4 regions of the Clostridium sp. CM042 genome follow, and region 4 is predicted to be linked to each of the others. Evidence: riboswitches for the same ligand, from Rfam matches in the RefSeq annotation. Region 4 holds a riboswitch; each other region holds the start of a gene.

Region 1 (7,554 bases), 630 kb from region 4:
ACTTAAGCTCATGTAATCATTGAAAGAATCGCATTTATTATTAAAATAAATTACTGGTGACTGAGCATCTTGACTGTACTCTATTTTACTATCAACTCTAATAACACTATCAAAAACCTTATCTCCAAACACTTCTATAAGACTTCCTCTGATATTTTTAGCAATGGTTTTTCTGCTGTTAAACATAGTTATTAGTACTCCCATAATTTCAAGTTTTCCATTAGTGTTTTTATCAACGATTGTTATTTGAAAGAATTACTTCTAAAGATTCTATGCTTTTTATAATTATCTTCCCAATCTTTAAGAAATTCTTTTGCGCAAACTTCACCAGAATTATATAACTCCATAATTTTTTTATTTCCAATATTAAAATCTGTGGTTTTAATATCAAGAGTATCGATTTTTACAGTACGCAAGAAATCCATTTCTCTTATATGAATATCATCTTGTGCTTCTAGCATGGTCTCAATAATTGAGCTAGTGAAATTTAAGATATTTGTGATTTTATGTTCCCGTATTTCTTTGTTTCCTCCGAGTTTAAAACCGATGGTTGGCCAGAGAGGAACGCCATTCACATCAAAAAGCCAAACTGGGTAATTGCTTAAAACACCGCCATCAACAATGAGAGACTTTTTATTAGTATTTATATTATATAAGTTTACAGGGTGAAAAAAATAGGGAATAGAGATGCTCATTCTTATTGCCAGACTTACTTCAAGTTCATCAGGATTTATCCCGTATTCCGCAATGTCTTCTGGTAGTATTAGCATCTTTCCACGGCTTATATCCGTTGCTATAATATGCAGTTTGTATTTTCTTTTATACTTGTTATTATTTAGAAGAATACCTTTTTCCCCTGGAATAATCAAATCTCCAAAGGTTACTTTTTTTCTATTTGCAAGCTTAAGTTTATACGATAAAACTTCATCAATCCAATTTTTTATATAGTCACCTTTATAAATGCCTTTTTTTAAAAGTAGATTGTAAGCATCAGAGAATATAGGCATATTAAAATGACTTTTATCAGTAATTTTTGTATAGTCTAGCTGTAGCATTAATTTTTTTATCTCATCAGCAGAGTACCCTACTGCAACTAGTGCAGCTATAATAGATCCAGCAGAGTTTCCTGAAATATTTTTCCAATTATATCCATCATTCTCAAATGTTTTTAAGGCGCCTACAAGACCGATGCCCTTAACTCCGCCACCTTCGAACACAATATCTGCAAATTTTCTATTATTGTAAATATTCATATATACCACTCCTTTATGAGTAATATATGAATAAATATATCTTCACGTCATAGATTTAAAAAATAATATTTAGTTACACTTTTTTCTATGAAAAGAATACTATATATTATAGTGATTTTATAAAAGAGGCAATGTATGAAAAAGTTAGAAGAATTCACACCTTCTGAATTGGCTATATTAGCAACAATAATAGGGATTATAATTGCTTCTAAGTTTAATGTTAACCAACAAAATGCATTAGGCAATTTTTTAACCGGTTTGGCGCAAAGCATTTTGATAATTGCAGCTCAGACTCAAAATCTTGAATCGCAGGATGGAAATCAATCTGGAGATAATGGAAATAGTAATTCGAAGAATAGTAATTCGAAGAATAGTAATAAGGATTTGCAAAAACAGATAGATGAACTTAAGGAATATATTAAAAAGTTTGAGGATAATACGAATTGAAAAACGCACTGATTAAAAGATGCGTTTTTTAATGGTTTGACATTATAAGAAATTTTAGGTAATATATATGTGTAAAGTAATTTAATATTAAAAACTAGGGGAGTCAATATTTTTGTCTGAGAAGAAACAGTTAAGTTTCGACCCTTATAACCTGAATTGGATAATGCCAGCGGAGGGAAAATATGATTTGAATTTAGTTTCAAATATGACTATATAAATGGTGCAAAGTTGTACGATTATAGAACCCTTCGCTTAAATATGAGCAAAGGGTTTATTTTACTTTAATAATATTCTAAGGAGGAATTGAAATGTCAGTTGTAAATGTAAGTCTTCAAGTTATACCAGTGGTGGCAGAGGAAAGGATTTACCCGGTAGTGGACAAGGTTATAGAGTATATTCAGGCTAGCGGAGTGAAATATGAGGTAGGGCCAATGGAAACTACTATGGAAGGCGAAATGGATGAGCTTTTAGATATAGTAAAAAAGGCTCAAGAGATTTGTGTAGAGCATGGAGCATCTAGGGTTGTTTCTATAGTGAAAATCGATTATAAAGCTGAAGGCGTGACTATGAATGAAAAAGTATATAAATATAGAAAATAAGCTTATTCCTATAGTTTTTCAATTGATATTTCTTTTTATATGGCAGATATCTGTAGATAGGTGGAAGGTTCCACAATACATATTGCCTTCACCAAAAGATATTATTATTACCTTGGTGAATATAGTTCCAAGCATTACTAAGCATATTTATGCGACTTTATATGAAGCATTGATTGGATTCGCAATATCAATTTTGATTGCACTAATTTTAGCTATCTTAATGGATAATGTAAAAATTATTAAAAAATGCATATATCCAATTTTAGTAGTATCTCAGACTGTTCCAATTATTGCCCTAGCGCCACTTTTCATAATATGGTTTGGTTTTGGAATATTACCTAAGATTATTGTAGTAGTGTTAGTGTGCTTTTTCCCTATAGTTGTTAGTTTGATTGATGGATTAGAGTCAGTAGACGCGGATATGGTAAACCTTTTAAAGACTATGGGGGCTAGTAAGTTTCAAATTTTCACCATGGTGAAGCTACCAGCCTCTACTGTGAATTTTTTTTCGGGCCTTAGAATAGCAGCAACCTATAGTATTATGGGGGCAGTTATTGGAGAATGGCTTGGAGGAGATAAGGGTCTTGGGGTATATATGATTAGAGCTAAAAATTCATATGCACTTGATAAAGTTCTTGCAGTAATTATAATTATTGTAATGCTAAGCATGGGACTATTTGGACTCTTATACTTAATACAATATTTTTTTACTCCTTGGACTAGAAATAAAGCGGATAACAATGACTAAATTTATATAGGACATATTATTTTATTTGGAGGTAAAATTATGCTAAAGAAAGTAATTTCATTATTATTAACAGTTTCAATGACTACGGTTTTATTTGTGGGTTGTGCTGCGAAAAAAGAAGATGTAAAGAAGGAAGAAACTTTAAAAAAGGTTACTGTTATTTTAGATTGGATACCAAACACTAATCATACTGGATTATATGTAGCGAAAGATAATGGATATTTTAAAGAAGAAGGACTTGACGTTCAAATTATTCAGCCAGCGCAGGGGAGTACTGCAAGTTTAATTGCAGCGGGCAAAGGAGATTTTGGCGTAAGCTATCAAGAAGATGTAACTTATGCTAGAACTGCTAAAGATCCACTTCCGATAAAAGCTATAGCCACTATTATTCAGCATAATACTTCTGGGTTTGCGGCACCTAAGGAAAAAAACATTAAATCTCCTAAGGATTTTGAAGGCAAAACCTATGGCGGATGGGGATCTCCTTCTGAAAATGCAATATTAAAGGCAGTTATGGAAAAAGATAATGCAGATTTTTCGAAACTAAAGATGGTGGATGCAGGATCAGAAGATTTCTTTGCTGTAACTAAGAAAAATATTGATATTGAATGGGTATTTTATGGATGGACAGGAATAGAAGCAAAGCTTAAAAATATTCCTATTGACTATATTGATATTGGAAAATTAAATAAAGATTTAGATTATTATACTCCAGTAATTATAGCTAATGAGAACAAATTAAAAGCGGATCCCGAAACGGCAAAGAAATTTTTAAAAGCAGTTACAAAAGGATATGAATACAGCATGGAAAAACCTGAGGAAAGTGCTAAGGTTTTACTGAAAAATGCACCGGAGACAGATGAAGATCTTGCCGTCGCAAGTCAAAAATATTTAAAGGATCAATATAAAGCTGAAGCTCAAAAATGGGGCATAATGAAAGAATCAGTTTGGAATAATTACACAAAATTTCTTTTAGATAAAAAGCTTATAGGAAAAGATATGAAGGCGAGTGAGGCATTTACTAATGAGTACTTACCAAACTAATAATGAAAAATTAAGAGTAGAAAATATTAAAAAAACTTTTGGAAGTATGAATATAATAAAGGATGTTTCTTTTTATGCAAGAGAGAATGAATTTATAAGTTTACTGGGCCCAAGTGGAAGTGGTAAAAGTACAATTTTTAATATTATATCAGGTCTTTTACATCAAGATGCGGGTAAAATTATAATTGACGGAGAGGAATGCTGTGGTAGATTTAAAAAAGTAAGTTATATGCATCAGAAGGACTTACTACTTACCTGGAAAAATATTGTAGATAACACTACGCTACCTCTTGTTATAAAAGGAAAATCTAAAAAAGAGGCAAGAGCTCAGGCGCTTAGTCATTTTAAAACATTTGGACTTGCTGGCTTCGAATATAAATATCCTTTTCAGCTTTCAGGAGGAATGAGGCAGAGGGCTGCATTACTTAGAACATATATGTCTTCATCTGATATTATGCTATTGGATGAACCTTTTGGTGCACTTGATGCAATTACTAGGGCAAAGATGCACTATTGGCTAATAGACGTGATTAAAGAGCTAAAAGTTACCATAATATTTATTACTCATGATATTGAAGAAGCGATATTCTTATCTGATAGAATATATGTATTATCAGATAAACCAGCAACTATAAAGAAAGAAATAATTGTTGATTTACCTAAAAATAAGACAAAAGATATAGTCACATCAGTAAAATTCAATGAAATAAAGAAAGTCATTTTACAAACATTATAGTAAAATACCCAGCTTAAAAGTAATTAAGTTGGGTGTTTTATTTTTATGTACCTAAGGAACGTATGAGAAATGCGTAGTTGTGAGAAAATACTATGATAACGACTCAATATTGGAGGATACAAAATGAAACAGGGAGCACTAGACAGGAATTTTAAAAAAGTAAAAAGTCAGTTTGCTCAGATTCAAGAAATAGTAAAGCATACTAAGTCAAATGCACTATGGGAACATGAAGCTGCGGTAAGAAAGAAACTAAAGGAATTAAATGAGTTTAAAAAAGAAAATTTTAAAGACTATAAAAGAGTTCATGAAAATTATTCAGCATTACTTAAATATATATCAATAAGGCTTGTTGAGGACTACAACAAGAAAAATAATACAAATTTTAATTTTGAGAACATCTTAAAGAATAAGGGTGAAAGCTATTTAAAATCAGGAATTATAAGTGTGTTAATAACGGAGCATATTCCTGAGATTATATCTAGTGAGTTTGATCGCGTGTTTCCATCTAATCCTAAAAATGAATATGAGGGATCAAGGAAATTTAAGAGAAAATTTTATCTCCATTTAGGTGAAACTAATACTGGGAAAACCTATAATGCAATGATGCGGCTCAAAGAGGCAACAAAAGGAATTTATCTTTCTCCCTTAAGAATATTAGCACTTGAGAATTTTGAGAGATTAAATAGAGAAGGTGTAAAATGTAATCTTGCAACTGGAGAAGAAGAGATAATCATTGAAGATGCGGCTCATGTATGCTGTACTATAGAAAAATTAAATATAAATGAGGAATATGAAGTTGGTATTATAGACGAAATTCAAATGATAGATAACGACCAGAGGGGAGATGCTTGGACAAGAGCTGTTTTAGGATTGAAAAGTAAAGAGGTACACATTTGTGGCGCAACGAATGCAAAAGAACTACTTGTAAAAATAATAGAGGATTGCGATGAGGAGTACGAGATTATAGAGTATAAAAGAGATCTTCCTCTTGTGATGGAAGATAAATCTTTTGTATATAAAAGTATTGAGGAAGGTGATGCACTTGTTACATTCTCGAAGAAGAAAGTGTTAGAACTAGCTTATCATTACTCAAACCTAGGTATAAAAGTAAGTTTAATCTATGGAGATTTACCGCCAGAAGTTAGAAAAAAACAGTACAATCAGTTTATTAACAAGGAAAGCACAATTTTAATATCCACTGATGCAATAGGTATGGGAGTTAATCTTCCTATAAAAAGAATAATATTTATGGAAATTAAAAAATTCGATGGTAATGAGATAAGGTATTTAACTTCTCAAGAAGTGAAACAGATTGCGGGAAGGGCAGGTAGAAAAGGGATATATGAGGTTGGATATGTAGCATCTTATGGCAATACTCAGGATTTTATAAGAGAAAGTTTAGAAGCGCGTGATGTAATTATAGAAGAAGGAGTAATAGGTCCAAGTGAAGCTATATTAAAAATCAGTTCTCTTTCTCTTAGAGAAAAATTAGCGTTATGGAGTACAAAAGAAGAAAAAACACCTTTTTATAGAAAAATGGATATAAGCGAGTATTTGGTGGTATTAGATAATTTAAAAAGTTATAAATTGGAAGAAGAAGTTCAGTGGAGACTGCTAAAAATTCCTTTTGATGTATCTAATGATAAGATGATGAATGCATTTTTAAACTATGTGGATGAATTGTTTATAGCTAAAAGAGAGGTTATCTCAAAACCACTGCGTCTATTAGAAGATCTTTATGAATTAGAGCTTTACTACCAAAAAATAAATATTTATTATTCCTTCTCAAAAGTTTTTAAGTTGAATTTTGATGAACAATGGGTATATGAGAATAGAATAAAAGTCAGTGAAGATATTAATAAAATTTTGAAAAGTATATAAAACAAATGATAACCTCAATGATTCTTATAGAAAATAGTAAAAAAAAGTATAGCAATTATTTATAATGGTACCTATAGACAGGACACTTTAAAAAAAGTGTTTGGACTATAGGTGCTTTTTTACTTCGTTCCCATCAAAACGCTGTTATAAAATATATTAAATATGTACATTATATTAGTACAACAAAAAAATCAACTTAAAGGAGGCACATAGTATGGCATACAGGAGCTTAGTACCAGAAGCAAAAGCAGGATTAAACAAATTCAAAATGGAAACAGCAAACCAATTAGGAGTAAACTTTACGGACTATAATGGAGATTTAACTTCGAGACAATGTGGTTCAGTTGGTGGACAAATGGTTAAATTAATGGTAGAACAATACGAAAAAAACTTATAATTTAAAATTAGATAGGGTGTGCAGCAAAGCTGTATACCCTATATTTTATTAAGTCATATCCAAATAAATAATTAATTAGAAATTTATTATATATATAGTTGACTTATACTACATAATGAAGTATACTATATCTCGTAGTGTTAATTACTAATAAGGCTCCTTGGTCAAGCGGTTAAGACACCACCCTCTCACGGTGGGATCAGGGGTTCAATTCCCCTAGGAGTCACCATTAACACTTTTTTTATTGGGATGTAGCCAAGCGGTAAGGCACTAGACTCTGACTCTGGCATCCGCAGGTTCAAATCCTGCCATCTCAGCCAAATATTTTATAATGATGAATATGAATAATTCTAGCATAAAGTTTATTTTGCTAGGGTTATTTTTTGTATATTTTTTTTCTTGAAATACTATTAATAATTATATTGTTAGATAAAGAAGTTAGTCATATT
Region 2 (7,554 bases), 810 kb from region 4:
TATTTTTTTCATATAAATCTCCTTATTTAGTTAATATGATATTTAAATATGGCGGACTCTTTATGAATTCGCCTATATTTAAATTTATATATGAAAATAATATCCAGTGAAAGAACCATAATCATGATCCTTAGAGTCATATCCAGCTGCTACTCCGAAATATTCCATTTCAGGTAATCTTATATCTAAAACCACACTTGGTAAAGCACCCCAGTCTTGTTTGCTAAGAAGATCCATTTTATCGTTGCCAGGATTAGATGATCCGTGTGTACCTTTATATGCATATATCTTTGTACCATCCACTGGATTATCCAAAACTCCTTTTGTTGCATAATCTTTTGGCTTCAAGACTTGTCCATTATCTCCAAAATAATCATTAAACCAAGTGATTTTACCGACTGGCGACCTATAACTTCCATAGGTTGGGAGTAAGTTAGGAACGACTGCATTAGTGTGTAGCGTTTCTGCATGGTGCATTTGTTTTAAGGGCTCCAAGAAATTTCTTTTCATTTTCTTCAAAACTCTTTTTATACTAATTTTTGTCACGAGAATCTGCATATCAGAAAATATTGGAATATCTTCATATAACATATCTAAGATTTCAGCCTCTATATTTATCTTGTCGATATATGGGTATTCCCATGAGTTCTCAAATAGCTTTTCTCTTTCTTTAAAATCTTGAGTACAATTTGGATGATATGAATAAGTTAACATTTCACCATATGTACTAGTATTCTTTATTACCTAACGTGTTAAGCAACCCTAATCCAGTATCATCAACTATTGTTATACTCTTAAAGTGATTATTCAACAAGGACTCATTACTTATTAAAGCTTCATTTTATAAATTTTAGATTTTAAAAAATACTTTCTTAATAAAAAATAAAAGTGAATCTTACCCCATAGCCATCAAGCTAAGCCACATTAAATAATATTGGATTATCACCAACTACAATATTTTACCATTAATTTTTCATTTGTGAATTTAAATGGTGTATTTTAAGTGCATACTAGTATTCAAATAATTTCATGGCACGCCAAAAAAACCACTATATAGTGGGAATATTCGCAATTTTGTTAAATTGGTTTATGCTGCAACTTTAGCCTGCGATGATGTTAATTTATAACAAACTCCAAGAATATCAAAAACAGTTTTCTTATCCTTTTTATGAGATTTCAGACCATTCCTAACTACATTTTCAAATATTAATTTTAAGGTATTAAAAACTTTATTAGGGAATTTGATAAACTCAAAATATAGACTATCAATATATTCATGAACTATTTCACAAGTCTTAATTTCACTGGCTTCAAGGCCTTTATTTTCTAATGCTAAAGTCCTCATTTTAAACATTACAGCAGAACTTATGAGTAGCAAAATAAGTTTTCCATAAAGCTGACATTGAAACCGTTCTATTTTAACTAACTTTACAACATGTATACTAAATATGGATTTCCACGTTTTAAAAATTATTTCCACCTGCCATCTTAAGCTGTAAAACTCATGAACCTGTTTTGCGCTTAAAACTTCTTCTGTAATATTGGTTATATAAATAGATATTCCTAATAATTCAATAGTATTATCACTTTTTTCTATGCCCTTCTTTTTAGCATTCTTCACAGACTTTTCTGTTCTTTTTTTTAATTGATCATTTGTTAGTTTATATAAAATAAGCCTTGTTTTTAGCGTCTTTTCCTTACCTACATAGACATCCTTAATTTCATAACGGTCACCCTCGCCCATCTGTTTCATTATGTCAGAAATGTAGATTCTTTTAAAAAAGCTTGATTTTTTAGGGGAACCATTCTTATAGTACTCTATATCCTTATTTTCTATATATACTGCTATATTAGGTTTGAGTCTTGATATGTAAAATGCTTCTCTATCTTCTATATCCAAAAAATCTTCAAAATTGAAGTATCCAAGATCTCTTAAAATAAGATCACCAGATTTGATAGTATCTCTTATTTTGCTCCCAAAAGTATTGTCACTTCCCGAACCAGCTCCTACTTGTACATTAAGAAGATTTCCAGATTTCAATTCATATTCTAGTTGTATTTTTACACCTGAAGCTTGAGAGCAGCCGCCAGACCCAGGATAAATATCTTTATAGCTTTCCGGTACTTGAAAAGCAGTAGAATCAAGTATTCTTATTCGTTTGTAATGTTCATCCCATACACTTGGTATACAAGTATTATTCGTTATTGTTTGGAGCAACAGATTCTCAAAAATCTTCTTTAAAAATTCAACACATTTTTCATTTAAACGTTGATCTAATGCTTGATTAGAAATAATTATTCCTATTTTTGCACTAAGTTTTGTACATAAGGTAACAAGTGTATTATTCGCAACCTCTGCATCCATAAAACAGCATAAGCAAATGAATTCCCATGCGCAAATCTTACCTTTTCTTTTCACAAAACCTGTTTCTCTCGCAATTTCTTCAATCTCCTCTTTTGAAAAACATCTTTTAATTTCAGCTGCAAAATGTTTCATATCTTTATCCAATTTTAAGTTTTCTTCTATCATTTGTAAATTACCCCCATTGATGTGTTTTTATTATCTTTTAAATGATAACATTTTTACAAATGGGGGGTTTTATTTTTATAGAATTCTCTTAGCTTGATGGCTATGGAATCTTACCCCTACATATGGGATAAAACTCACTCTTAATTACTAATTTACCTTTAAATTTAAAAGGATATCATTACTCCATTTTTCCTATGCCAATAATTGATTTACAAGGGGATTCACCTTCCTGCCATCATACTTTCCTTTTAACTTAGGCATAACAGCCTTCATAACCTTCCCCATGTCACCCTTTCCACTAAAGTGATTTTCGGCAATAACTTCACTGATAATTATTTTTGCTTCATCGTCACTTAATTGCTTGGGCATATAAAATGTGAACATTTCGATAGCGATTTCTGTTTCAGCTATAATATCTTCTTTACTCGCTTGTTTCGCATAACTAAGAGTTTCATTTAATTGTTTAATTGTTTTCTCAATAATACCAATTAACTCGTCGTCAGAAAGTTCTTTTTTCAAATCCATTTCTTTATATTTAACGTCAGCCATTAAAGTCCTTAAAGCAGTCAGTCTTACCTTATCCCTACTCTTCATATATTTAATAATATCGTCTTTAAATGTTTGTTTTAACATATATGTTGCCTCCTAAATAATTCAGTATTTTTTAACAAGTTATCTTGTTTCTTTATTAAAACTATACTTATATATACATTATACTCTTATAATCTCACTTTAACGACATTTCAGAAGGAAAGTTTCCCAATTTTTTAATCTAATATTAATTATATGCCCTATTCCAAAATTCTAATTCATACATGCATGATTTCATAAAAATAGCTAATAGTTTTTTCTTTTCTACCTCATCTATGTCCTTGCATAAATCATTTATATAACCCAGCCAGTCATTAGTGAATTTTTCAAAATCTTCAGAAGCGTATTCTTCAATCCAAGGATTGAAAAAATTCCCCTCTAGCTTATGTCCATAAGTCTTTTTAATATATTTGCCTATGTAGCTATAACTCCACGTACACGGCATAGTAACAAGGGCAATCTCCTTTAAATCTCCAGTAAGCGCGACACCTTGCATATAGCTTGTATAACTTGTAGTTATTAACTCATATTCACATTTTTCCGTTTCTTTATCAGTTAATCCAAAGCCTTCTAAATATTTTATATGAACAGCTGTTTCATCCTCCATAATTCCTCTTATTGAATTATAATAAAATTTCATCTCGTCCATATTTTTTGCCTTAATTAACCCTACAGAAAATACCTTTGAATATTCTTTTAAATATAGATAATCCTGTATAAGATAGTTTTTAAACTTTTCCTTATCTAAGGTACCTTCTCCTATCTCCTTTATAAATGGATGCTCTAAATATGAATTCCAAAATTCCTTTACCTCTTCAAATATATAATCTGTAAATTTCATACTATTCCACCCTTCTATCGTCATTTAATTTCTCAAACAGTTCTAAGCCCAAAAATGTCTATATTCCATAATGGAATATAGACGTACAGTTTACTCTTAAAAACATTATATAGCTTTACTACTATATAATGTTTTTAATAAGCTTCCCTACGCTGGTATTATCCAAATCAGGTTTAAGGGTCAATAGTAAAACTATCTCTCAGCATAAGGCACCCCTAGCAAATATTCTATTTTCTTTTATTATAACCCTATGTAACCGCTTGTCAACAAAACTTTGTAGTTTTTTTACTAAACAACTTAAAAATAACATGTATAACCTTACATTATTCTATGCTATTTTCTAAGGAAGATCATTCAATGTTTTAAATTCATATCCCTGACTTTTCCACTCTTTAATCAGACTGTCGAGTATTTTTGCATTGGTTTCTGAAACTGCATGCAGTAAACATATCATTCCAGGTTTCGTTTCTTTTAAAAGATTTTTTTTTGCTGTTTCAGGGTTTGGCTGGTTCTTAGGGTCATAATCTTTATAAGCAAGTGTGAAAAAAACTGATTTATAACCAAGCTTTTGAGTGTAATAAAGAGAAAGTTCACTGAAGTCACCCATAGGCGGTCTAAAAAACTTCGACATTTTTAAACCAGAGATATTATTCACAGTAGTTTCGTTTTCTGTAATCTCTGAATTAAAATCCGTTTCATTGGTTATAGAAGGCATAGATTTATGATGCACCGAATGATTTCCTATAATATGGCCTTCATCCATCATTCTTTTTACAAGATCAATATCTTTTGTACCATTAAAAGAACCCGTTACATAGGGTTTTGTTACAAAGAAAGCAGCTTTAACATTGTTAGCTTTTAAAGTATCTAGAATACTTGTTGTATAGCCATTCTCATATCCTTCATCAAAAGTTAGGTAAATTACTTTTGATGAAGTTTCGCCAAAAGCATAAGCATGGTATTTCGATAATAATGTTGAGTTATCTCTTGGTGAATAAGCCCATGACCAGTTAATAGTTTTTGTCTGTAGACTTGAACTATTATCTAATATAATTGGGGAAAATAGTTTTGAACTAATATTAGACTCACTATTATCTTTTAAAGTTGATTTAGAGTTTGTATTTCCATTACTATCCGTTTTAAGACTACTATTTGTTTGCTTTGCATTACTTAAATTTATCTGATTTTGATTTTGTCTGTCATTTGCACAACCACAAAGCGCAAGTGTTAATACTATTAATAACGATATTTTTTTAAATTGCAATTAGATCACCTCTATGTATATTTTAATATACGCTAAACTTCCACATAGCTATTATACCTCTTTTAATAAATTTTATAATATTTTTTGTATGTGCTATTAAACAGAGGTTGTACACTATGTCGACAATTACTCACATAAAAAAAATAAGCTTTGAGCCATAAGGAATACTCCTTATAACTCAAAGCTACTATATACTTAAAAATATTATTATAATATAATGCATATTAAGCTCCCATTACCCTCATTTATAATTCTTTGTAGAGTCTTTTGAATTTTTATTTGAACGTCATCAGGCATCTTAAATAATTTATTTTGAAGGCCTTCTTTAACTAACACTTCTAAAGATTTACCAAACATATTACTCTGCCAAATTTGAGATTTATCATTCTCAAACTGTTCTACAATGGATTTATAGAAATCTTCGCTTTGCTTTTCTGTACCCATAATAGGTGATATTTCTGTTTGTATATCTGCCTTAATAAAGTGAAGAGAAGGTGCAGATGCTTTTAATTTAACTCCATACCTACCACCATGTTGTACAATTTCAGGTTCTTCTAAGGTCATTTCTGAAAGCTGTGGTGCAACTAATCCATAGCCTTTTTCTTTAACATCTTTTAAAGCCTCTGCAATTTTATCATATTCTACTTTAGCTCTAGAGAATTCTCCCATTAATGTTAATAAATCATTTTCTCCTTTTATTTCACACTCACAAGTTTCGCCAAGTATTTTGTAAAATAATTCGTGTTTAGGAATTATATTGACTCTAGCAGTACCTTCTCCCATATTCATTTCATCAAGTATTGCAGAGTCTAAAAAATCAACTTCTTTAAAGCTTAGTAGTGATTTATTTATATCCCTAACTTTAAAAATATCTTTGCACGTATCTTTTAAGAACTTCATAAAGTTAATTTTTACCCAATGCTTAGAACTTAAGTTTTCAATCCATTCTGGCATATCTATGTTAATTTCTTTAACTGGAAATTCTCTAAGAATTCTTTGAAATATATTAGCTATATCCTCCTCTTTCATATTTATAACATCCATGACTTGAACTGGAACATCATATTTTTCTTCTAATCCCCTTGCTAAAACTTGTGTTTCAGGAGCATCTGCATTTTTAGAATTTAATACCATTATGAAAGGTTTATTAATGGATTTAAGTTCATCAACTACCCTTCCTTCTGCTTCTAAATATTCTTCCCTTTCTATACCTGTGATAGAACCATCTGTAGTAATTAAAAGACCAATAGTTGAATGCTCATTTATTACCTTTTTTGTTCCAATCTCTGCTGCTTCCTCAAATGGGATTTCGTAGTCATACCAAGGGGTTGTCACCATTTTAGGCGTCTCTCCTTCAGCGTATCCTACCGCTCCTTTAACAATATACCCAACACAATCAACCATCCTAACTTTGAATTTAGTACCTCCTTCAAACTCAATTTCAACTGCCTCGTTGGGTACAAATTTAGGTTCAGTAGTATGAATCGATTTCCCTGAACCGCTTTGAGGAAGTTCATCTTTTGCTCTTTCTTTCTTATGAGGATTCTCTATGTTAGGAATTACCATAAGCTCCATAAATCTTTTTATAAATGTTGATTTTCCAGTCCTTACAGGCCCCACGACACCTACATAAATATCCCCTTGTGTTCTCTCTGCTATATCTTTATATATATCAAAATTATCCAAGATATACCTCCCAATACTTATTATTATCACTATAAATATATTTTAGAGATCAATGAATTATTACTATAGATTAAAAATATATAAAAAAAACCAATTTTTTATTAACTTCTTAATAAAAAATTGGTCTTTTTATACTAATTTTTTTCTTAAAACTCATCTTTTTTGTTTCTTGACATCAATTCGTATACTCCATATTTAGGGTCTTTACCTTCAAATAATACTTTGTATAACACATCCGTAATAGGCATAGAGATCTGCTCTTTTTCTTTAAGTTCATAGAAGGCTCTTACAGCTTTTATACCCTCTACTACCATTCCTATATCTTCGCATGCTTTTTCCATTGGAACACCCTTTCCAATCAAAATACCAGCTCTTCTATTTCTACTGTGCATACTAGTGCAAGTTACTATAAGATCACCCATACCCGTTAAGCCATAGAATGTTTCAATTCTACCTCCAAGCTTTGTGCCTATTCGTATAATTTCACTCATTCCTCTTGTCATAAGCGCAGCCTTAGCATTGTCACCGTAGCCTATGCCATCAGATACCCCTGCGGCTAGTGCAATAATGTTTTTAACTGCTCCACCTATCTCTACACCAACAATATCTTCATTAGTGTAAATTCTAAATTTACTAGTCATA
Region 3 (7,554 bases), 340 kb from region 4:
CAGAGCGGCAGAGGGACTGGCCCGATGATGCCCGACAACCAGCATTCTTAAGTGGAGTGCAATGGTGTCAATTCCATCAGATTATAAAATCTGAAAGATAAGGACGATAGCAAATTTTATGATACAATTTTATTGTTTATTAAAGTTAATCATGCTGCTTTCCTTATAGGAAAGCAGCTTTTTTTTAGAAAATGCCTTATTACAAGGAGGATGTAAATGCCAATAAAAATACCTGACAATCTCCCAGCATTTAAAACTTTAAATAAAGAGAACATTTTTACTATTACAGAGCACTGTTCATTTCACCAAGATATTCGGCCTTTAAAAATTGTGATTTTAAACCTTATGCCAACAAAAATCGATACTGAAACGCAAATTTTAAGACTCCTTGGGAACTCTCCACTACAGATTGATATAGTTCTTCTTCACCCAGCAAGCCATGCATGTAAAAATATATCGCAGGAACATTTAATTAAATTTTATAATACTTTTGAAGAAATAAAGAATTCTAAATTTGATGGAATGATAATAACGGGAGCCCCAATTGAAAGTGTTCCCTTTGAAGAAGTGGATTACTGGGATGAACTAAAAAAAATTATGGAATGGAGTGTTCACAATGTATACTCTACCTTACATATTTGTTGGGGTGCTCAAGCAGGACTTCATTATCATTACGGAGTGCAAAAACATAAACTTGATAGTAAAGTATTTGGAGTATTTAAACATAAAATAACAAAACAAAATGTTAAACTTTTGAGTGGATTTGACGATGAATTTTATGTTCCACATTCAAGACATACTGAAATAAGAAAAGTTGATATTGATAAAATAGATGAGCTTGAAATTTTATCAGAATCTGAGGAATCAGGAATTTACATTGTATCAGCAAAAAAGGGACGCCAAATTTTTATAACCGGGCATTCAGAGTATGATCCATTAACGTTAAAAAACGAATATGACAGGGATATAGCAAACGGATTAAATATAAATGTTCCAGAAAATTATTATCCAAAAGACGATCCATTAAAAACGCCTATCGTAAAATGGAGAGGTCACTCAAGTTTGCTTTTTTTAAACTGGTTAAATTATTATGTTTATCAGGAGACACCTTACAATTTGGTGTACCTAGAATAACATATATAAAAGCGGGCCCCTAGTAACTTAGGGACCCGACTTTTAATTTGTATTAGAAATTCGTTTTTTAAATTCTTCCCTATCATGGAATGAACTTATATATACTCTATGTAATGAAAGTATACCGTCATTTTTGGAAGACCATCTGCCGTCAGTGCTGAAAGCCATTGTGTAACCAGCTTCGCGCACGGCCTCAATTGAAGTTTTGCTGTATCCGCCATAAGGGTAGGAAAAGAATTTTATTTGTTTATTTAATATTTTTTCTAAATCTTTTTTAGATTTAACTAAAGTTTCTAGTTGTTTATCCTTAGGCATCTCTTTTAAATTTTCATGCTTTACGGTATGACTTCCTATTTCTACTCCATATTTCTCCATCTCTACAAGTTGTTTAGAAGTCAAATAGTTAGGACTTTTATCAATGCTAGCAGTAATAACAAAAATTGTTGCTTTAAAATTATATTTTTTCAAAACAGGGAACATATCCGTATAATTATCTTCATACCCATCATCAAAAGTAAGAACTACAGATTTTTCAGGTATTGGTATATCCTTAATAAGATAATCATATAAATCAGTAAGTGTAATAGTGTAATAACCATTATCTTTTAAATATTTAAATTGCTCCTCTAATTTTTTAGCAGGAAGACGGATAGGATTATCTTTTTCGTAAGCAATTGAGTGGTACATTAAAACTGGAACGCTCTTTCCTGAAGCCTTCATAACAGCAGTCTTGTCAAAAGCGGGTATCGAAGAGGTTTGAGCTGGTTCAGCCGGTTTAATGGGTTCAACTACAGTGCTTGGTATAACTGGGGCAGTTTTTTTTATTGTAGCAGTCTTAGATCTTGAACAGCCTAAAAGAGACATTAAAATAATGAGTGTAAATATTAAAAATATTTTTTTTCTCATAATAACCTCCTTGTATGTATTTTTTGGAAACACATATTATTTTTTAATCTTGATCACCTAATACAAAACCCCTTAATAATAAATTCCCTGGGTATTTTGTAACCCTAATGCTAAATTGATCACCTTACATTTATTAACTTTATACCATCCAGATTATAAAATCAATCTTTTCCGGTATTTTCTTTATTTTATTATTTCCCCCTCCGATTTGTAAATTTAAAATTAACTGCTTCCCTCACTACAATAATTGATAGGCTATGCATAAGGCTTATATATTAAATATTTAAAACCGGTTGTAAAATATAATATATTGCTATATAATTAAATGATAATAATAATAATATATGTGCTAGGGGTGCCTAATGGCTGAGATATGAATATTTAATTCATTGACCCTTATACCTGATCTGGATAATACCAGCGGAGGAAAGCGGTTATGATGTATAAGTACATTAACTATATTCCTTTTGTGAATATAGTTTTTTTTGTTTTTACCATAATACTTCTGTAGCACAATACATGGAGGCTATAAAATGACTTTTAACGAAAGAATCGCTGAAATTACAAAAACTCCCATTAATCTTTTTGCACTATTGGGAGTTCTCTTATTAATCTTTGCAGTTTTGAAAGTTAGGAAAATTAAATTTACTACGCAGATGATAACTTTAGTTGGTATATCTCTTGCATTATCTACTGTATTGCAGTTTATTACAATTCTAAAATTACCACAAGGTGGTAGAATTACTGCTGGAAGCATGGTTCCAATCATACTTGCATCTTTATTTTATGGTCCTGAAGTTGGTTTTTTAACAGGTTTTTTATTCGGAATTATTAATTTTTTAGTAGAGCCCTTCGCACTCCATCCAGTGCAAGTACTATTTGATTATCCGCTTCCTTTTATGGCTATTGGAATAGTTGGTTACTTTAGATCACGTGATACTAAGGGCATACTTATTGGCGTAGTCGTAGCAATGCTAGCTAGATTTGCATGCCATTTCATATCTGGAGTAGTGTTCTTCGGAAGCTATGCTCCAAAGGGAACTTCTGTTTATTTATACTCCCTTTTATATAACGGTTCATACCTAAGTGTGGAAACCATTATCACCTGTGTAATTATTGGACTTCTACCTTTAAAACGATTATCAAAGTTAGCTATAACCAAAGTTCTAAATTAACCTCAAAATATATCTACTACCTACTTCAGGTTTTTCTTCAACCAAAAATTATACTAATACATTATTCTGTTCATCATGAAGTTTACTGTATTATATTTAATGCTACGTAATATAATATTACGTAGCATTAAATATAATAACTTTGAAATTACTATCACTCATTTCTTAACTCTAGCCCACTAAAATCAGCAATTGTGTTAGATTATGTTTTAATCATTCTTTGAGATGAAAGAATACCCATAATACATAAACCAATTATAAAATAAAAGATATAATTATAATTCGCAAGGATATCCATTAGAAGTCCCGAAACTAACACCCCGATAATGGCTCCTATACCATATGCCGTAAACACAACACCATAATTCTCACTATAATGTTTTGTTCCATACATATCAATAGTTGAAGTAGGCGCTATAGCTAACCATCCTCCAAGATTAAACCAAAATATCGAAAACGCTATACTAAATAATGCTAAACTACCTTCATTTGCCACTAGCATTAATAATGCTGCAATAATAATTAGTGCGTAAGAAATTAGCATGGCATTTTTAGACGAGTACTTATCCGTAATCAATCCAAATATAGGTCTACCTATTCCATTAAAAACTGCAAATACGATCATTAATAAAGCTACTGTTTTGGGGGATAGCTTTATTAGTTCTACACCAACATTACTTGTCATTCCAATTAACATTAGTCCAATCATTGATCCAATCATAAAATTTACATATAGCCCTTTAAAGTTTTTTGATTTAATCATTTTAGCAGTATTCGTACCATTCATATGAATTTTTGTGCTTGAAGTTGTTTCAAGACTTTTACTTTCCACCTCAGACGGATATCTAAATGGATACGAAAGCAAAGGTATTATTACCCCAAAAGATACACCTAATATAAGGAAAGCTTTTGTTATTCCATAACTTTCTATTAAATTTCTTGCAAGTGGAGCTGTTATAAGTGGTGACAAACCAAATCCTATTAATACAATACCTACTACTAAGCCTTTTTTTTCTGGAAACCATTTTGCTACTACCGTCATCGGAGCTCCATATGCTATACCTACGCCAGCGCCAATTATTACCCCATATGTTACAGTTAAAATATATATATTTGGTGCATATGCAGATAATATCCATCCTAATGCTACAAGAAGTGCGCCCATAGAAATAATCATTCTTGGACTGTATTTTTCTAAATATTTTCCAGTTATAAACATAAAAAATGAATAAGCTGCTAAAGAAACCATGTAAGGAAAGCCACTTTGAGTAGATCCTATATTAAAAGCCTTTTCAATTGGAATCCTAAAAACACTCCATGAGTATACAGTGCCTAAGCACATCATAATTATAATTCCCAAAATCACATATATCCACCTTTGCTTAAATTTCATATTATCATTCCCTTCGTCTTTTATAATACTTCTCTAAAATTAAAATCAATAAAAAAGCCAATAACAAAAACTCCTCACTCAGAGTTATTGTTATTGGCTTACCCCTTGACTGGTCATTGACCCTTCAATGCATCTTCCATAATTATTTTATTAATCGTTCTTCAATATCTTGGTCTACAATTATAGCTATAATTTTTTCACCTGTTTTGGTACTCACATCAGAATAAGTACTTACTATATTAACATCAATTATAGATTTTATAGTTTCTTCCAAATTTTCTCTTGCATTCTCAAACAAAGCAATATTCAGTCTTTTAATTAAATCGACGCCTTCCTTGCTTTGAGCCAAGCTTTTTTCTGATTTACTTAAAAATCCTTTAAGTCTTACTAATATTAAATCTTGAAATATGATTGTCCGAATTTTTTCTGGACCTCTACCCATGTGTTCAATCTCAAATTTACTAATTGCTTCGCTTAATTTCGCTTCAATTTGTCCTTTTGTCATTGAGCTCCTCCATAAATCATATAAATAGAATCAAAGTCTTGATATAATAAATAATTTTAGCATATCAATTGATAATTGTAAATAATAATATTTAAGGTTGTATTTTGTTACTTTATCATCCTTTGCTAAGGTCTAAATTTCCTAATCAAATTTATTTCTGCTCTAACAGGTGGTTTAGAAGCACTTTTGCCTCGCACACTCACTTTATCTTCGCAAATATTCAGTTCTCTTGCTATTATACTTCTAACTTTAGATTTACAGAAATTCCCTTGGCAAGTTCCCATTCCTGCCCTTGTACGTCTTTTAATCGCATCTATAGAGTTAATTGGTATATTTCTATGAAGAGCATCTACAATCTCTGACTCTGTAACCTGCTCACATCTGCATATTATATTTTTTGCTTTATCTTCATGATTAACTGTTCCATCAAAACTATTATCCTTTTTTACTATTATTCCTTCTCTATAAGGATTAAAATTATTATTCTGTACAAGATTTATTCCTGAATTCTTAAGTATTTCTACCACCATCTCAGCAATTGCTGGCGATGATGTAAGTCCTGGAGAATCTATCCCAGCCACATTAATAAATCCTTTAACCCTGCTTTCCTCAATGATAAAATCCCCCGTATTGCTACTAGCCCTTATCCCTGAAAAAGTAGTTAATGCGCCTCGCACATTAAAATCAGGTATGGACTTTCTAGCCGCCATAATGACATATTTTAAAGTTTCAGCGGTAGTTGACACATCATCTCCATTACTCACTTCTTCTGCATTAGGTCCTATCATAAAATTGCCATGATAAGTGGTAGCTACTAATATCCCTTTCCCTTTTTCTGTAGGCACTTGAAAAATAACAGTATTTACAAGGTGACCTTGATCTTTTCCCATTAAAATATATTGACCTCTCTTTGGTGTTATTTTAAAATCATAAATCCCTACCATGTTAGATATATTATCACTATGCATCCCAGCAGCATTTATAATATATCTTGCTTGAATATCCTCCTTGTTAGTATGTACAATAAACTTATCTTCTAATTTTTCTATGGATATTACTTCATTTTCAAGCTTAAGTTCTACCCCATTAGTTATAGCATTTTCTACTAATGCAATTGTAAATTCATAAGGAGACGCTACCCCTACGCTTTTAGCATAAAGTGCTACACTTACTTCACTATTTAAGTGTGGCTCTATTTCTTTTAGTCTCTCTCCTCTTATCACCTCTAAATCATTGCACCCTAATTTTAGACCATTTTCATAAAGCTCAGTAATTTTCGCCTCGTCACCTTCATTAAATCCAATCACTAAAGCTCCTGTTTGTCTGTATCCAAAATTTAATTCTTTCTCAAGACTTCTATACATTTTGTTTCCTTTTCCGCATAATTGCCCTTTTAATGTACCGTGCTTTGCAGCATACCCACCATGAACTATGCCACTATTTGCTTTTGATGCTTTAGTTGCAACATCATCTTCTTTTTCTAAAACACCTATTTTTAGATTATATCTTGAAAGTTCCCTTGCTATAGCTGCTCCTACTACTCCTGCTCCTATAATAATTACATCATACATAAATATCCCCTCTCAACATACATTAATATTTAAAACCTTTTAATATTTAATCTTTGTTAATATCTATTATAATATAATTATTTACATTATAATAGATATTTCCAATGAATTCGTTTTCTTTTATATTTCAAATCCTTACAAAATCCCTATAATTGTTTAGTACTATAATCCTATAGTATATAAAATGCTATATATGAATTCTTATACTGATGGTTCAGACTTACTAATAGAAATACCTGTATAGACCCATAACATTAAAAAAGATATAGCAAAACTTTGCTATATCTTTTTTGTAATATTAGAAACGGAAATCTCGCTTTCCTTCCTTAAGCTCTTTTAAATGCTCTATTGCAATTGCACGAACCTTTTCATTTTGTATATTAGGAATCTCATTTTCAATTACCATTTCGCCCTTTTTCTTGGTATCAAGTGAAGCATAATCCTCTAAATATTCTTTAAGTGTCATTAGTGCATTTGGCTGACAGCAGTTTCCAATTTGACCTGACTTTACAAGGCTCATAAAACGGTCACCTGTGCGTCCTTCTCTATAACAGGCGGTGCAAAAGCTTGGAATATACCCAAATTCCAAAAGCCAGTTTACAATCTCATCCAATTTTCGGGTATCGGTTACTTCAAATTGCTTCGAGTTATCTTCTTCCGTTTCATTCTGCGAATATCCGCCAACACTGGTGCATGAGCCTCCGCTTACCTGAGATATTCCCAGTTCCAGCACACGCTCACGAGTTATTTTCGATTCACGGGTGGAAACAATCATGCCAGTGTATGGAACAGCGATACGAATAATAGCCACAATTTTTTCGAACATCTCATCTGAGATTGAATTTGAAAACGCATTTGGGTCAATATCAT
Region 4 (7,554 bases):
AGAGCACTTATTATAAATTCACTATACAATTATATATATGTAATAAAAATTAGCTTATTTAATTATATCATTCTTAAAACAATTTATTAATATTCATTTTTGAAAAATTTAACGACATTTTAGAAATCGGTAATACGCCTTACAATTTCTGTTTGCAAACATGTGCAATAATGTGTTATAATACAGTTATATTTAAATACTAATGTTATCTTTTAGGTAGTGATGCTGATTTTTTTTATTTATTTGTATAAATAATGGATATAACATGGAAATTCAATAAATATATTTATAAAAACATGAAAGACAGCAGGGTAGTTCATGTTGTCTTTTAATGTTTATAATTATGTACTTTGAATTTTCAAGTAATTGTAGTTAAAAAAATCATATCATTTTAAAGTTCAAGACAAATTTTAGTGAAAATTATTATTGGTAACATATGTACATAAAATAATAAACAGAAAGGCTTTATAAGCCAAGAGGAGTGAATTATTATGGAAGAAATGATTTTGGATGCATTTGAAAGAATTCCAACAAATAAAAAATTTGTAGAAGAAGGTTTTATTGCAGGTGTAATGTATGGTGATGGCGTTAAGGAAGCAACTCCTATGAAGGTTCAAGAAGTAGAACTAATAAACATTCTTAGAAAACATGGTTCTAATGCTAAAATATGGATTAAATATGGAGAAGATAAGAAATTTGGACTTATAAAAGAAATTCAAAGACATCCTGTAACAGCAAAAATTAGCCACATAGACGTACAACTTGTTTCAAAAGATCATGAAATAAAAATGCAATTACCTATTTCTTTCAAGGGAGAAGCGAATGTAACTGACAATCTACTTGAGTTGAAGGTTTATAAAACTGAGATAGATGTTTTTGGAAGCATGGGCATATTGCCTGATGGAGTAAGTGTTGATATATCACAAAAAAAACTTGGAGACACAATTACAATAAAAGATTTTGATTTAAATAAACAAATAAAAGTTACTGATGATGAAAATCAAATTTACGCAGCTATATCACAATTGAAAGAAGAAGTTGTAGCTGAAGCAGTTGTTGCTGAACCTGAAGCTAAATAATAATAAAATAGTAATTATTTAATGATAAAAGGATGAACATAAAAAGTTCATCCTTTTATGCTATTATGGATAAAATTTAAAATGTTTTGATAAAGTAAGAAAAAGAGTATAAGTAAATAGTATTATCCTATTAAATAGATACTCTTTATTGGTAGAATTAGGAGGCAAAAGAATGGCAAATATATTGAGATATTCAAAAAAACAATTAGAGAGAACATTAAAAGATTTCGGAAAGAGAGAAAATATAGGTTCTAATGACACATCTGAGTGGATAAGACTAATAAACGATTTTATATATGAATTTGAACTAAAGTCTGAAGTTAATGAAGAGGATAAACTTTCTATAACAACTAGCAAAGAAGAACAAGTCGTAATTGAAAAAATGATGTATGCACTAGAAGGTACAAAAACTTCTTTGAATTATATTTTTGATGGTAATATTACTTATATAGAAGAATAGGTTAATATAACAATAAAACAAATCTTAAGGGAAGTCATTTAATTAAATGGCTTCCCTTAAGAAATATCATATCATTAAAAAATTATTAAATGTAATCTAAAGAACATATAAATAAAAGTTTATTTTGAACTAGTACCTTTATTTGCATATGATTGGTTATTTAACTTTTTTGTCTCTTCTAAGGTAGCATCACTAGTGCTACTACTCATATTAGACATTCCAGCACTTGATTGACTATTTAATTGTTTTGTTTCTGCTAAAGTAGAGTCACTGGTGCTGCTAGACATATTAGACATACTGGAATTTGAAACACCACTAGTACCTTTATTTGCAGATGATTCATTATTTAATTGTACTGTCTCTTGTAGAGTAGAATCACTAGTACTACTAGACATACCAGCATTTGCGTAAGAGCTTGAACCTCCATTAGCTGCTGATTGTTTATTTAATTGTTTTGTTTCTTCTAAATTGTTATTCATAAGTAATCTCCCTTCTAATATAAAAATTACACTGTATTATCCAGCACAGTATATAGTTTACCCATTTTGTTTTAAAATATAGATGAAAATATTGAGAGTTTTTTGATTTAAAAAATTTAAAGAATAAAGCTAAACTGTGAAGTTTATAAGTTATATTGCAATAACTATAATAATCAGTTATACTAAATATAATGATATATATTAAATGGCAGAGAAAATGAGCCGCGTTATTATGAAGTATTATGCTTTGTTTTGACGTGCTTTTTTATTTATCAATATGTAAACGATTGAATAAGACTAATTTCAAAAAGGAGTTTTGCTAAAATGGCTAAATATATAATGGCACTTGATCAAGGAACAACCAGTTCAAGATGTATTCTATTCAATGAAAAGGGACTTATTGTAACTTCCGCTCAAAAAGAATTTACTCAGATTTTCCCGCAAGCAGCTTGGGTAGAACATGATCCAATGGAGATATGGTCAAGTCAAATTAGCGTTGCAACAGAAGCGATGGCTAAAGTTAATGCTACGGCGTCTGATATAGCAGCAATAGGTATTACAAATCAAAGAGAAACTACTGTAGTTTGGGACAGGCGAACGGGAATTCCAGTATATAATGCAATTGTATGGCAATGTAGAAGAACAGCTGAGACTTGTGATGAATTAACGCAAAAAGGTTTCGATAAAGTTGTTAGAGCTAAAACTGGACTTATTTTAGATGCTTATTTTTCTGGAACAAAAATAAAATGGATATTGGACAATGTAGAAGGCGCTAGAGCGGAAGCTGAAGCAGGCAATTTATTGTTTGGTAATATAGATACTTGGTTAATTTGGAATTTAACAAAAGGAAAAACATATGTAACGGACTATTCTAATGCTTCAAGAACAATGCTATTTAATATTCATAAACTTACATGGGATGATGAAATACTCGAAACATTAAATATACCAAAATCAATGCTTCCAGAGGTTAAACCTTCAAGTCATGTATATGGATATACAGAGAGTTCATTGTTTGGAGGAGAAATTCCAATTGCTGGAGCTGCAGGAGATCAACAAGCAGCATTATTTGGACAAACTTGCTATTCACCAGGAACAGCTAAAAATACTTATGGTACAGGATGCTTCATGCTTATGAATACAGGGGACAAAGCAATTGAATCCACACAAGGATTGCTTACGACAATCGCTTGGGGAATAGATGGAAAAGTACAGTATGCACTTGAAGGCAGTGTATTTATAGCTGGAGCGGCTATACAATGGTTAAGAGATGAGCTACGCATGATTGACAATGCTTGTGACTGTGAAGAATATGCTAATGCGGTAGAAGATACAAATGGAGTATATGTAGTTCCTGCTTTTGTTGGACTTGGAGCACCATATTGGGATCCTTACGCAAGAGGAACAATTGTAGGACTTACAAGAGGAGCAAAGAAAGAACATTTGATAAGAGCAACTCTTGAAGCACTTGCATACCAAACACGTGATGTATTAAAAGCAATGCAAGAAGATTCTGGAATTATACTTACAGAACTTAAAGTAGATGGAGGAGCTTGCAATAACAATTTCTTAATGCAGTTTCAATCTGATATTTTAAATGTTCAAGTAGACAGACCAGAGGTTACTGAAACTACAGCACTCGGTGCAGCTTATCTTGCAGGGCTTGCGGTAGGATATTGGAAGAGTAAAGATGAAGTAGCGGAGCATTGGGCAATATCAAGAAGTTTCAAACCTAGTATGACCGAGGAAAAAAGAAAAGAATTACTTCATGGATGGCATATAGCTGTTAAAAGATCAGGTATAAAACTTGAATAGTAATAACAAGGCATGAATTGTATATAACAATTGTTTATGTTATTATAAGATACATGAAATTACTAACATGATTACTAGTTAAGACATTTCATATTCCTTAGTTTATAAAAAAGAATAACCTAACACAGGGGAGTTGGATAGGCCAACTGAGAGCAAGAACTTTAATTCTTTGACCCTATGACCTGAACTGGGTAATGCCAGCGTAGGAAGTTGTTTATTGGTGTATTATATATAGATTTTTATATATCAAGATAATTTAAACACAAATCCTATGGGTTTGTGTTTTTTTGTTTTATACAAAAGAAAATTGATCTAACATTTAAAAAACAATTATTTTAGGAGGAAATTGATATGAAAAAAGTTTTAACTATAGCAGGTTCTGACAGCTCAGGAGGGGCTGGAGTGCAAGCAGATTTAAAAAGCTTTAGTGCAAATGGCGTATATGGAATGAGTGTCATTACGGCGATAACAGCACAGAATACTAGGGGTGTTTTTGAAGTTAGGGATCTAGACGAGGAAATAATTAAGGCACAAATTGACGCTGTTTTTACAGATATAGATGTAGATGCTGTTAAAATTGGTATGGTATCGAGGATTTCAACTATTGATGCAATAAGTGAGAAATTAAAACAATACAATCCTAAAAACATAGTACTGGATCCCGTAATGATCTCAAAAAGCGGTTATTCACTGTTAAAGCCAGAGTCAAAAACGGCTTTGATTAAAAAACTAATTCCACTAGCATCACTTATTACACCTAATGTTCCAGAGGCTGAGGAAATACTTCGCGAAGTAAATTCAGATGCTTTGGACATAGAAACAGTAGAAGATATGGAAAGTGCAGCAAAAGAAATATACAAGCTAGGATGCAAAAATGTGCTTATAAAAGGTGGACATATGCAGTTCGATGCCATAGATGTGTTTTATGATGGAAGTGAAATTATACATTTTACGTCTAAGAGAATAAATACAAAAAATACTCATGGAACTGGATGTACTTTGTCTTCAGCCATAGCTGCAAATTTAGCGCTTGGCTTTAGCATGAAGGATTCAATAAAAAATTCAAAGCAGTATATAACAACTGCTATAAAGCATTCCTTAGATATTGGGCATGGGGTAGGGCCTACCAATCACTTCTATGAATTATATAAAAAAGCGAGAATGGCAAATGATTAATGATAAGGAAAAACTAGGTTTTTGGACTTTTGTATTTTTATGGTTTGGAGCTGCGGTATCCATTGCTGAAATAATGACGGGAGGATTAATTGCACCCTTAGGATTTAAAATAGGGATAATAGTAATTTTACTAGGACATTTAATTGGCACCGGAATATTGATACTAGGTGGCATCATCGGAACTAGGGAAAAAGTGCCAGCAATGACTTCAACCAATATTTCTTTTGGAGTATATAGTACCTATTTATTTTCAATTTTAAATATACTTCAACTAATTGGTTGGACAGCAGTTATGATAAAGGTAGCAGCGAGTTTTGTAAACTTAATAACTCAAAGTTTATGGGGTTTTGATAATGGATTAGTATGTATCATTCTAATAGGAGTACTCACAGTATTATGGCTTTGTTTTGGAAATGCAGGTATGAAAAAATTAAATATTACAGCTGTATCTTTGCTTTTTATACTTACATTGGTACTTGGAACAATTATCTTCAAAGATAAAACATTACTACTAAAAGCAAGTACTGGAGGAATATCTTTTGGACGTGCACTAGAATTCAGTATAATTATGCCTCTTTCTTGGCTACCTTTAATTGCAGATTATACTAGATTTGCAAAAAGTGAAAAACAAGGAGCTTGTGGAAGCTTCATAGGTTATTTTTTAGGGAGTTCATGGATGTTTATTATAGGCCTCGGGGCTACTATAGTTTCGAATAATTCAGATCCTTCAGCTATGATGCTTGCTGTAAATTTAGGAATGGCGGCTCTCGGGATAGTAGTGTTATCTACAGTAACCACCACATTTTTAGATGTGTATTCAGCAGGAGTTTCTTTCTTAAACATTATGCCAAAGCTCAGTGAAAAAAAAGTTGGTATTGTCATGACAATTATTGGGACACTGGCAGCGATTATACTTCCTATAGAAAATTATGAGGGCTTTTTATATGCTATAGGATCAGTTTTTGCACCATTATTTGCAATTTTGATTACTGATTATTTTATAATAAAGAAAAATACAAAGCTGCAATCTAGTGTACTTATAAATTGGGGAGCAATCCTTGTATGGATTATAGGAATAGTAATTTACTATAGTTTTATAAAACTTGATTTTGTACTAGGGGCTACAGTGCCTGTTATGATTATTACAGGATTTATATATACAATAAGTTGGAGGATGATGTCTAAATGGAAATTAATAAGAAAATAGTTGAATTACTAAACAATTTAAAAGAAAAGAACCCATTGGTACACCAAATAACAAATTATGTTACTATTAATGATTGTGCTAATATTACACTAGCTATTGGTGGATCACCAGTTATGGCGGAGGATATCCATGAAGTTTCTGAGATGGTATCACTGGCGTCTTCACTTGTTATAAATATAGGAACATTAAATAGTGTAATTATAGAGTCTATGATTGAGGCAGGAAAAATGGCAAATGAATTAAATATACCTGTTATCCTAGATCCTGTTGGAGTAGGAGCAACAACTTATAGAACAGAAACTTGTAAAAGAATTATAAGTGAAGTGAAATTAGCGGTTATTCGTGGAAATTTATCTGAGATAAAAACACTCTATGGTATTGAAACTATAACAAGAGGTGTGGATGCTTCTGAGAGTTTTTCTATGAATAGCGATGGATTTACAAGAGAGAAGGAAATGGCAAGGGATTTTGCTATTAAATTTAATACCGTGGTAGCTATAACAGGTGTGGTAGACATTATATCAGATGGAAAAACTCTCTACTCCGTAGAAAATGGTCATAAAATAATGTCCAAGGTTACAGGTACAGGTTGCATGTGTACTTCAGTTATTGGCACTTATTTAGGTGCAGGAGATAACAATTTAATAGCAGCACTCGCAGGAATCGTTTCAATGGGTATTGCAGGAGAAATAGCTTATGAGAGCTTAGATAAAAATAGTGAAGGATCAGGAACCTTTAAAGTGAAAATGCTAGATGTTATTTACAATTTATCTGAAGATCTAATAATGAAAAGGAGCAAAATAAATGAAGAATAATATAGACTACAGCCTTTATCTTGTTACGGATAGGGATGTATTAGTGGATACAGATATATATACTGGTGTGGAGGAAGCAATAAAAGGTGGAGTTACATTAGTTCAACTTAGAGAAAAGAGCTTAAGTACTTTAGAATTTTATAACATTGCATCAAAAATAAAAATTATTACAGATAAATATAAGGTCCCATTAATAATAAACGATAGAATTGATATTGCACAGTCGATAGATGCTGCTGGGGTTCATCTGGGTCAAAGTGATATGCCAGCGGGTGTTGCACGAAGTATAATAGGAAATAATAAGATAATAGGGATTTCTACTTCAACACTTAAGGAAGCTCAAAAGGCAGAAAAAGAAGGAGCAGATTATGTGGGCGTTGGAGCTATGTTTCCTACAGCTACTAAAGATGATGCAAGTGCAGTTTCAGTGAACTGCTTGAAAGAAATAAAAGATAACATTTCTATTCCTGTAGTTGCTATTGGTGGGATTACTGAGAAAAACGTAGCTTTATTAAAGATAGCA

What was found. A riboswitch is a leader RNA that binds a small molecule or an ion and turns the genes downstream of it on or off. The one in region 4 is predicted to bind thiamine pyrophosphate.
Region 1: linked by a shared signal. The riboswitch ahead of ACWJJ7_RS04190 (MTH1187 family thiamine-binding protein) and the one ahead of thiD (bifunctional hydroxymethylpyrimidine kinase/phosphomethylpyrimidine kinase) in region 4 are both predicted to bind thiamine pyrophosphate.
Region 2: linked by a shared signal. The riboswitch ahead of tenA (thiaminase II) and the one ahead of thiD (bifunctional hydroxymethylpyrimidine kinase/phosphomethylpyrimidine kinase) in region 4 are both predicted to bind thiamine pyrophosphate.
Region 3: linked by a shared signal. The riboswitch ahead of thiT (energy-coupled thiamine transporter ThiT) and the one ahead of thiD (bifunctional hydroxymethylpyrimidine kinase/phosphomethylpyrimidine kinase) in region 4 are both predicted to bind thiamine pyrophosphate.

Annotation. Positions count from the first base shown of each region.
Region 1 covers NZ_CM143646.1:878,798-886,351, reverse strand. Annotated here, with positions in the region: gene ACWJJ7_RS04205 (ParA family protein) at 1-186, opposite strand, end outside; gene ACWJJ7_RS04200 (patatin-like phospholipase family protein) at 243-1,253, opposite strand; gene ACWJJ7_RS04195 (hypothetical protein) at 1,389-1,700, shown strand; TPP riboswitch at 1,787-1,896, shown strand; gene ACWJJ7_RS04190 (MTH1187 family thiamine-binding protein) at 2,009-2,299, shown strand; gene ACWJJ7_RS04185 (ABC transporter permease) at 2,271-3,047, shown strand; gene ACWJJ7_RS04180 (ABC transporter substrate-binding protein) at 3,087-4,091, shown strand; gene ACWJJ7_RS04175 (ABC transporter ATP-binding protein) at 4,072-4,827, shown strand; gene ACWJJ7_RS04170 (helicase-related protein) at 4,951-6,708, shown strand; gene ACWJJ7_RS04165 (alpha/beta-type small acid-soluble spore protein) at 6,923-7,105, shown strand; tRNA gene ACWJJ7_RS04160 (tRNA-Glu) at 7,260-7,334, shown strand; tRNA gene ACWJJ7_RS04155 (tRNA-Gln) at 7,351-7,425, shown strand.
Region 2 covers NZ_CM143646.1:698,903-706,456, forward strand. Annotated here, with positions in the region: gene ACWJJ7_RS03315 (hypothetical protein) at 1-12, opposite strand, end outside; gene ACWJJ7_RS03320 (DUF4135 domain-containing protein) at 85-741, opposite strand; gene ACWJJ7_RS03325 (IS4 family transposase) at 1,088-2,530, opposite strand; gene ACWJJ7_RS03330 (GatB/YqeY domain-containing protein) at 2,723-3,163, opposite strand; gene tenA (thiaminase II) at 3,309-3,962, opposite strand; TPP riboswitch at 4,090-4,189, opposite strand; gene ACWJJ7_RS03340 (polysaccharide deacetylase family protein) at 4,303-5,226, opposite strand; gene spoIVA (stage IV sporulation protein A) at 5,434-6,912, opposite strand; gene ACWJJ7_RS03350 (NAD(P)H-dependent glycerol-3-phosphate dehydrogenase) at 7,059-7,554, opposite strand, start outside.
Region 3 covers NZ_CM143646.1:1,847,706-1,855,259, forward strand. Annotated here, with positions in the region: SAM riboswitch class I at 1-104, shown strand, start outside; gene metA (homoserine O-acetyltransferase MetA) at 217-1,134, shown strand; gene ACWJJ7_RS08685 (polysaccharide deacetylase family protein) at 1,177-2,040, opposite strand; TPP riboswitch at 2,382-2,486, shown strand; gene thiT (energy-coupled thiamine transporter ThiT) at 2,574-3,215, shown strand; gene ACWJJ7_RS08695 (L-lactate MFS transporter) at 3,418-4,608, opposite strand; gene ACWJJ7_RS08700 (Na-translocating system protein MpsC family protein) at 4,751-5,113, opposite strand; gene ACWJJ7_RS08705 (FAD-dependent oxidoreductase) at 5,239-6,684, opposite strand; gene hydG ([FeFe] hydrogenase H-cluster radical SAM maturase HydG) at 6,983-7,554, opposite strand, start outside.
Region 4 covers NZ_CM143646.1:1,504,100-1,511,653, reverse strand. Annotated here, with positions in the region: gene ACWJJ7_RS07170 (50S ribosomal protein L25) at 492-1,079, shown strand; gene ACWJJ7_RS07165 (hypothetical protein) at 1,252-1,539, shown strand; gene ACWJJ7_RS07160 (hypothetical protein) at 1,659-2,018, opposite strand; gene glpK (glycerol kinase GlpK) at 2,343-3,833, shown strand; TPP riboswitch at 3,950-4,060, shown strand; gene thiD (bifunctional hydroxymethylpyrimidine kinase/phosphomethylpyrimidine kinase) at 4,185-5,009, shown strand; gene cytX (putative hydroxymethylpyrimidine transporter CytX) at 5,002-6,216, shown strand; gene thiM (hydroxyethylthiazole kinase) at 6,195-7,031, shown strand; gene thiE (thiamine phosphate synthase) at 7,021-7,554, shown strand, end outside.